DNA from 2 places in the uncultured Comamonas sp. genome. Region 1 is predicted to be linked to the other one. Evidence: predicted binding sites of a transcription regulator. Region 1 holds the regulator's gene; the other holds the start of a gene.
The links. Region 1 encodes FNR, which switches genes on or off when oxygen is low (the NO sensors DNR and NnrR bind a similar motif). Its sites were predicted from a motif close to TTGATNNNNATCAA; they were not measured.

Region 1 (4,238 bases):
CGTGTTCACATCGATGTCCAGCGTCCGCGCCCACCACCAGCATGGTGCCGTGCGCTGGGATCTCGTCAAACGCCTGGCCCCGGGCATCGTGCTGGGCGGCCTGTTGGCCAGCCTGGGCATTTTTGCGGTGCTCAAGGGCAGCTACCTGGGCTTGTTCTTCGGCCTGTTCATTGGCTACTCGGCACTGCGCATGTTCCGCAAGCCCAACAGCCAAGGGACGCGCCCGATGCCGGGCACCGCCGGGCAGCTGGCGGCCGGCGGCGTGATTGGCTGCCTCTCGGGCCTCGTCGGGGCCGGCGGTGCTTTCATCAGCGTGCCCTTCATGACCTGGTGCAGCGTGCCGATGCACAACGCGGTGGCAACCAGCTCGGCACTGGGCTTTCCGATCGCCGTCACCAATGTCGCCGGCTTCATGGTGGCCGGCCTGCACCTGCAGGGCCTGCCACCGCATTCGCTGGGCTACATCTGGCTGCCGGGCCTGGCCGCCATCGCCACCTGCAGCGTGCTGACCGCACCGCTGGGTGCCCGCGCCGCGCACCGCCTGCCGGTGGCACAGCTCAAGAAGATCTTTGGTGGCATCCTGCTGTGCCTGGCGCTGTACATGCTCTACAAGAGTCTGGCAGCGTGGCAGGTCTGAGAGAGGCCACAGCAGGCTAGATGATGCGCGAGAAGCGCGCGCGGTTGCGGTCGGCCTGCAGGTTCTTGTCGAACACCATGGCCACGCCGCGCACAAAGTACCAGCCCAGCTCGGTCACGTTGATCACATCGTCTCGCACGTCCACCAGGCCCTGCGCCTGCAGCTCGCGCAGCTGGGCCAGCTCGGCGGCAAAGTACTGCGCAAAGTCGATCAGCCAGGCCTGCTCCAGCGATTCGATCGCCAGGCTGCCCTGGCACATCAGACCCATGATCACCGCGCGGCGCAGCAGGTCATCGCGCGTCAGCGCCAGCCCGCGCACCACGGGGATCTGGCCCTGGTCGATCAGGTCGTAATACTCCTCCAGCGTCTTGGCATTCTGGCTGTAGGTGGCGCCGATGCGGCCGATGGCCGAGACGCCCAGTGCCAGCAGATCGCAATCGGGCTGCGTGCTATAGCCCTGAAAATTGCGGTGCAGGCGGCCCTGGCGCTTGGCCACCGCCAACGCATCCTCGGGCAGCGCGAAATGGTCCATGCCCACGTAGACATAGCCAGCACCCTCCAGCGCGGCCAGCGCCTGGGCCAGCATGGCCAGCTTGTCCGCCGGGCTGGGCAGGTCCTGCGTCAGAATGCGGCGCTGGGGCTTGAAGCGCTCGGGCAGATGCGCATAGGCGTAGAGCGCAATGCGGTCAGGCCGCAGCGCATTGACCTGCTCCATCGTGCGGGCGAAGCTGGCCGGGCTTTGCAACGGCAAACCATAGATCAGATCAATATTGATGGATTCAAAGCCGATTGCGCGCGCCTGCTCGACCAGCGCAAACACCTGGTCGGCGGGCTGCTCGCGGTGCACGGCCTTTTGCACCAGCGGGTCGAAATCCTGCACGCCAAAGCTCAGGCGGTTAAAGCCCAGTTGGTAGAGGTGCAGCAGGCGCTCGCGGCTCACGGTGCGCGGGTCGATCTCGATCGAGTACTCGCCGCCCGGCTGCAGATGGAAGCGCTGCTTGACCATGTCCATCAGGCGGCTGAGACCCGCATCGCTCAGGAAGGTCGGCGAGCCCCCGCCCAGGTGTAGCTGGCTGATGGTCGAGCGTGTGCTGAGGTGGGCGAGCTGCAGATCCAGCTCGCGCTCCAGGTAATCCAGGTATTCGTCGGCCCGCTCGGCATGCTTGGTGATGATCTTGTTGCAGGCGCAGTAGTAGCACAGCGAGGCACAGAACGGCACATGCACATACAAGGACAGTGGCGCCAGCCTGGCCGCCAGGCCACTGCCGCGTTGCGCCAGCGCCTGCTTGTACTCATTCGCAGCAAAGGCTTCAACAAATCGGTCTGCGGTAGGATACGACGTGTAACGGGGGCCGGGGACGTCAAAACGGCGCAGCAGTTCGGGGGTCAGGGAAATCATGGGCTTTATCCTTGCGGACCCCCAATGTGCCCCAAGGCTCGCCACCCGTCCTTGATATACATCAAGAACCCATTTGGCGCCTGCACGCACAATAGGCGCATACAAGGAACGCCGTTCCTACACGAATATTTGTTCACGGGTATTGATACATGACATCCAACTCCATCAAAGTGGCGTGCTCCAACTGCAATCTGCGCGAGCTGTGCATGCCCGTGGGTCTGTCGGCCGAACAAATGGAGCGTATTGACGAGATCGTTGCCACCCGCCGCAAGATCAAGCGCGGCAGTGCGCTGTTCCGCAATGGCGAGACCTTCACCTCGCTGTATGCGATTCGCACCGGCTTCTTCAAGACCAGCATCGCCACCGAAGACGGGCGTGACCAGGTCACCGGTTTTCAGATGGCGGGCGAGATCATCGGCCTGGACGGCATCGTCAATGACCGCCACTCCTGCGACGCGATTGCGCTGGAAGATGCCGAGGTCTGCGTGATGCCCTACTCGACACTCGAGGACCTGTCGCGCGAAGTGACGGCCTTGCAGCACCATGTGCACAAGGTCATGAGCCGCGAGATCGTGCGCGAGCACGGCGTGATGCTGCTGCTGGGCAGCATGCGTGCCGAAGAGCGTCTGGCCGCCTTTCTGCTGAACCTGGTGCAGCGGCTGCACGCCCGGGGCTTTTCGCAGCATGAACTGATCCTGCGCATGACCCGCGAGGAAATCGGCAGCTACCTGGGCCTGAAGCTGGAGACCGTGAGCCGCACCTTCTCCAAGTTTGCCGAGGAGAGCATCATCGAGGTCAAGCAGCGCCATGTGCGCATTCTCGACACCGACAAGCTCCAGGGTCTGATCAACACCCAGGCCTGCTCGGCCTGAAAAGTGCAGGCCAGAGACACGAACGCGGCCTGATCCGACATCGTTCCGCGCGATAAGCGGCGATGCTTGGAGATGAAACCAGGGCAAGGCAGCAGCCTGTGGCCCTGTCCGGAGTCTGACCCGAAAGGAGCCTGTCATGTACCAACATATCCTGCTTGCCACCGATGGCTCTGAGCTGTCCGAGAAAGCGGTCCGCCATGCGCTGGCGCTGGCCAAGCTGAGCCATGCCACCGTCACCGCCGTCAATATCTCGCCGAACTACCCGCGCAGCTACTTCGAAGGCAGCACGATGCAGAACCCCGATGACATCGCACGCATCGAAGAAGGCTGGCAGCGCGCTGCGCAGAGCGTGGTGGACAAGGTCGTGGCCGAAGGGGCCGCAACGGGCGTGCCGATCAAGACCTTGGTGATCAAGTCCGACCTGATTGCCGAGGCCTTGCTGGAGACGGCCAAGAAGGAAAACTGCGACCTGATTGTGATGGCCTCGCACGGCTACCGGGGCTTGAAGCGTTTGCTGCTGGGCAGCGAAACCCAGCATGTGCTAACCCATGCGACGATACCGGTGCTGGTGCTGCGCTGACCGCTGCATAACTTCAACCCCGATAAAAAACCCTCGCTTGCGGCAGCGGATACGCTGCAACAAGCGAGGGTTTTGTCATGGCGGCTCCAAACCGCCACTGCAGGGTATCAACCCTTGAACAGGCCCTGGTACTGGTCGCGCAACAGGTTCTTCTGCACCTTGCCCATGGTGTTGCGGGGCAACTCGGCCACGACAAAGCAGCGCTTGGGTATCTTGAAGTTGGCCAGCTGCTTCTTGAGGGTAGCAATGATGGCTTCGGCGTCCAGTTGCTGGCCTGCCTTGGCTATGACCACCGCCACACCGACCTCGCCAAAATCCGGGTGTGGCACCCCCACCAGCGCGCTTTCGGCAACGCCCGGAAGCTCGTTGATGAAGCCTTCGATCTCGGCGGGGTAGACGTTGTAGCCGCCGGAGATGATCAAATCCTTGCTGCGGCCCACAATGGTCACATAGCCACGCGCATCGATCTTGCCGACATCGCCGGTCTTGAACCAGCCATCAGCGGTGAACTCCTGGGCGGTTTTCTCGGGCATGCGCCAGTAACCGCTGAACACATTGGGGCCTTGCACCTGGATATGGCCGATCTCGTCGGCGCCCAGTGCCTGGCCATCATCGCCCTGCACCCGCACGCCCACACCCGGCAGCGCAAAGCCCACCGTGCCGCCCCGGCGCTCATCCTGGCCGCCATGGCGGGCATCGGCCTGGTAGGGGTTGGAGACCAGCATGATGGTCTCACTCATGCCATAACGC
Region 2 (4,238 bases), on a different contig from region 1:
CATTGATCCAGAGCTTGCCGATCTTGGTGCGGCCAATGAACGGGATATTCGTGGGGGTGGCAGGACGCAGGCCGGTCCAGAACTGCGGGTTGCCGCCCTGCTCGGGCAGGCGGGTATCGCAGACGCCGGGCATCAGCTCCTCGATGCGGCGCGCCAGCATGTGGCAGCGGGCCTTGGCCAGCGGGCTGTCCAGCGAGCTGTCAAAACCGTTGAGCTCGATGGTGCCGGCCACGCGCAGCTGGTTGCCCAGCCGGCTCATCGCCAGCTTGTTGCCGTCGTCAATGCAGCTGACAAAGGGCGCAGCCTCGGGCTTGAGGATCGGCAAGGTGGCGCTGTAGCCCTTGCCGGGGTAGATGGCGACGTTCAGGCCCACGGTACGCAGCAGCGGCGCGGTGTAGCTGCCGCAGGCGACGATGACGGCATCGCCCTGCAAGGTGCGTGGGCTGCTGTCTGCACCCGCTGCAGTGGCGCGCACGGTGACCGAATCGATCGCGCCGCCCGCCACATTCAGCCGCTCGACCCGGTGGTTGTAGAGAAACTGCACACCGCCCTGGGCACAGAGCTGGGCGAGCTTTTGCGTGAACACGCGGGCGTCGCCGCTCTCATCGCTCTCGGTAAAGGTGCCGCCCTTGATCTGCGCGGCATAGGGCTTGAAGGCGGGCTCGATCTTCAGAAACTCTTCGGTGCTGACCATGCGGCGGTTCACACCGTACTGGCGCATCAGATCGACGGCCATCTGTGCATCCTGCACCGCTTCGTCGCTGGTGAAGAAGTGGGCAATGCCGCGTTCGAGCCGGTTGAACTCGATGCCGGTCTGCGCCACCACGGCCTTCAACGCGCTGTGGCTGTAGGCACCGAGCGCGACGATCTGCTGCACATTGCGAGCAAAGGAGCGGTCATTGCACTCGGCCAGAAACTGGGTGAGCCAGCGCCATTGCTGCGGATCGGCATGGGGGCGCAGCAGCAGCGGTGCCTCCTTGTCGAACATCCACTTGAGCGCCTTGAGCGGGGCATGCTTGTTCGCCCAGGGCTCGCAGTAGCTCACCGAGATCTGCGCGGCATTGGCAAAGCTGGTCTCCAGCGCCGCGTCCGGTTGGCGGTCCACGACGGTGACGTCGTGGCCGAGTTGCAGCAAATGCCAGGCAGTGCTGGTGCCGATGATGCCGGCGCCGAGGATGATGACTTTCATGGCTCTCAGTGTCTGGCATCTTGGCTGTAACATAAAGTGCAATTAAACTTCTTCAGGATTCATCAGTTCTACTAATACTGGAGCCCCATGAGCAACCTGGACCCGGTCGCGCTGGAATGCCTGGCCGCCGTGATTGAAGAAGGCGGTTTCGAGAAGGCCGCTTTGCGACTGAATGTGACGCAATCGGCGGTCTCGCAGCGGCTGCGCGCGCTGGAGGCACAGATCGGCTCGGTGCTGGTGGTGCGCAGCCGTCCGCTGCGCCCGACGGCGGCAGGGCAGTTGCTGCTCAAGCACACCCAGCAGCTGCGGCTGCTGCGCACCGACCTGGAGCAGGAGCTGCACAGCCTGCTGCCCCACACCCAGCGCCGCAACGCCCATGACGAGGCCATCTCGATCGCCATCAATGCCGACAGCATTGCCACCTGGGCGCTGGATGCGCTGCAGGACATCGCGCTGCAGCAGCTGCCGCTGGAGATCATCACCGACGACCAGGACCACACGTTGGAGCTGCTGCGCACCGGGGAGGTGCTGGGCTGTGTCACGACGATGCCCAGAGCCTTGCGCGGCTGCCGCGTGACGGCGCTGGGCGCGATGCACTACATCGCCGTGGCCTCGCCCGCCTTCGCCGAGCAGCATGTGCCGCAGGGCATCAACCGCAGCAACTTCAAGCACCTGCCGTTTCTCAGCTACAACCGCAAGGACGACATGCAGCGCGTGTTTGTTGCCCGCGCGATGGGGCTCAAGACCGTTGGCCTGCACCAGCTCTACGTCCCCAACTCCGAAGCCCAGGTGCGCGCCGTGGCCGCTGGCTGGGGCGTGGGCGTGGTGCCCGAATTGCTCGCCCGTCCCTACCTGGCCGATGGCCGCCTGGTCAATGTGGCCGAGGCCCAGCTGCTGCGCGTCGATCTGTTCTGGCATTGCTGGAACCTGCAATCCGCCTTGCTCAGCGCGCTGAGCGACGCGATGGTGCACAGCGCCAAGGGCAGCCTGGCGCCGCCCACCGCAGCCGCGCGCGCCACCGTCAAGGCATAAAAAAACTGCCTGCACCCCCTGGGGTGCAAGCAGTTTCCGGATGACCACCGGTATTCATTGCACCGGTGGTTCCACCCCTCCCTCATTGGTCAAATCTGTTGGTGGTGCAGTATCCACGCCAAGTATTGCTATATGGTGAATAGCAAATGACAGACTCGTTATCTGATCCTATCCATTTACCGAATCAACAATACCGGCAGCTTGCTCTCCGCCAGTACCTGGGTGGCCACCGAGCCCAGCACCAGCTTGGCCAGCGCGCCATGGCCCCGGGTGCCCATGATCAGCAGGTCATAGCCGCCGTTATCGGCCGTCTCCGCAATGGTCTGCGAAATGGGGCCCACAGCGCTCTCTGCCACGGCCTTCACCTGGTGGGCAGCCAGGAACTCCTGCACGGGCACCAGCACCTTTTGCGCTTCTTCCGAGTGGTAATCGTCCACCAGCGCCTTGCCCAGGGCCTTGGCGGCCCGGGGCGGCAGCAGCGGCTGCACCGTGAGTGCCGTGTAATGGTGGTTGGAGGTCAGCCACTCTGCGTGCGCTGCCAGGTAATCCAGCATTTTTTGGGTGTAAGGGCTGCCGTCAACGGCCAACAAAATACGCATGCCTTAACTCCTTCAACAAGGGGTGAGGGACCCAACACCGGTGCCACGACCAACGCTGGACTGTGAGCTGGCAAAACCCGCATGCCGGCACCGGCAACGCGCTTTACAGGCTTAAATCATGTGTATCAGCTTATAGATTCATCGTCAAACGCACATTGATGTGCATCAGGCTTGGCGAAAAATTTAAGTGAAAACCCTTGATTTTGATCGAAGATGCTAAGCACGCACCGGAGAAGAAAAGTCGACCGTAAACGTTTTGCTGCTGAAATGCGCCCAAATGACTGTTTTAGGGACGCGGTATGCAAAATGGAGATGAATAGGCGGGATATATGCGCCCGCTCAAGGCATAGCGGCGGCGCAGAGGCTAGTCAGCGCCAAGCACAAACCTTACCGTACCGATGTTGTGGAGCCGCGCGAGAAGTCGTGGCGCGCCGAGCAGTCCCTGAGAACCTGCCGCCTTACACCCGCACCAGGCAATGCGGGTTGAAGGTCTCCTGCTCGCCCTTGCGCGCATAGCCCAGCGGGTTGGCCACGACCCGGCATTGCCAGGGGCGGCCATCGCTGTGCTGGCCTTTGGCCAGATAGTCGCTCGGCGCATGCAGGTGGCCGTGGATCCAGAGGTCGGCATAGGGCAGCAGGTCATCCAGCACATTGCAAAAGCCGGCGGTGCCAGGGGTCAGCCCATAGCGCGGATCGGCGCTGCGCAGGCTGGGGGCGAAGTGGGTGATGACGACGGTCTTGCCGTCAAAGGGCTCGGCCAGTGCGGCGCGCAGCCATTGCTGGCAGCGCAGCGCTTCGTCGCGCATCTCGGCAGCCAGAAAGGGCTGGCCGTTGCGCACGGTCTGGGCCTTGGTCAGGTAGAAGTTGGCGGCCTTGAAGGCCTTCTCGCGCTGCTTCATCAGCGCGCCCAGCTCGGTCACGCCGTTGTGCAGCGCAATGGCGTCGTAGTCGGACCAGAGGGTGGTGCCGATGAAGCGCACGCCATCGATCACCAGGGTTTCGCAGTCCAGCATCGTGATGCCCAGCTTGTTGCAGCTGGCGCGCAAGCGTTGCCGGGCCATGTCGAAATCCTGGTTGTCGAACTCATGGTTGCCGGGCACCAGAATCACCGGCTCGGGCCAATGGCCTCCCGCCTGCTGCGGGCTAAACTGGCCCAGGCCAAAATCTGCATCGTCCAGCATCGATCCATTCTGGTAGGAGCCAATGTCGCCGGCCAGGATCAGCAGCTCGGCGCCGGGCGCGGGCTGGGCACGGAAATGGGGATGGGTCTCCAGGTGCAGGTCGGACAGGATTTGCAGGTGCATGGTCGCCAAGCCTACCATGGGCTTTGGCGGCTTGCAGCCCGCTACATCGGTAATTCCAGGTCAGGAAAAGCCGCCCGCGCCGAGCGCTCCAGCGCATGCAGCATCCATTCCAGC

Region 2: a site for FNR is predicted at 2,976-2,989, ahead of ACHWUQ_RS09070 (universal stress protein). Genes of this name have one in related genera too.

What each region holds. Positions count from the first base shown of each region.
Region 1 is NZ_CAXYJV010000038.1:212,937-217,174, forward strand. Features, by position in the region: gene ACHWUQ_RS14600 (sulfite exporter TauE/SafE family protein) at 1-637, shown strand, start outside; gene hemN (oxygen-independent coproporphyrinogen III oxidase) at 654-2,036, opposite strand; gene fnr (fumarate/nitrate reduction transcriptional regulator Fnr) at 2,186-2,908, shown strand; gene ACHWUQ_RS14615 (universal stress protein) at 3,045-3,488, shown strand; gene ACHWUQ_RS14620 (malonyl-CoA synthase) at 3,596-4,238, opposite strand, start outside.
Region 2 is NZ_CAXYJV010000023.1:46,641-50,878, forward strand. Features, by position in the region: gene ACHWUQ_RS09060 (D-amino acid dehydrogenase) at 1-1,222, opposite strand, end outside; gene ACHWUQ_RS09065 (LysR family transcriptional regulator ArgP) at 1,277-2,221, shown strand; gene ACHWUQ_RS09070 (universal stress protein) at 2,398-2,820, opposite strand; gene ACHWUQ_RS09075 (metallophosphoesterase) at 3,279-4,124, opposite strand; gene ACHWUQ_RS09080 (LysR family transcriptional regulator) at 4,166-4,238, opposite strand, start outside.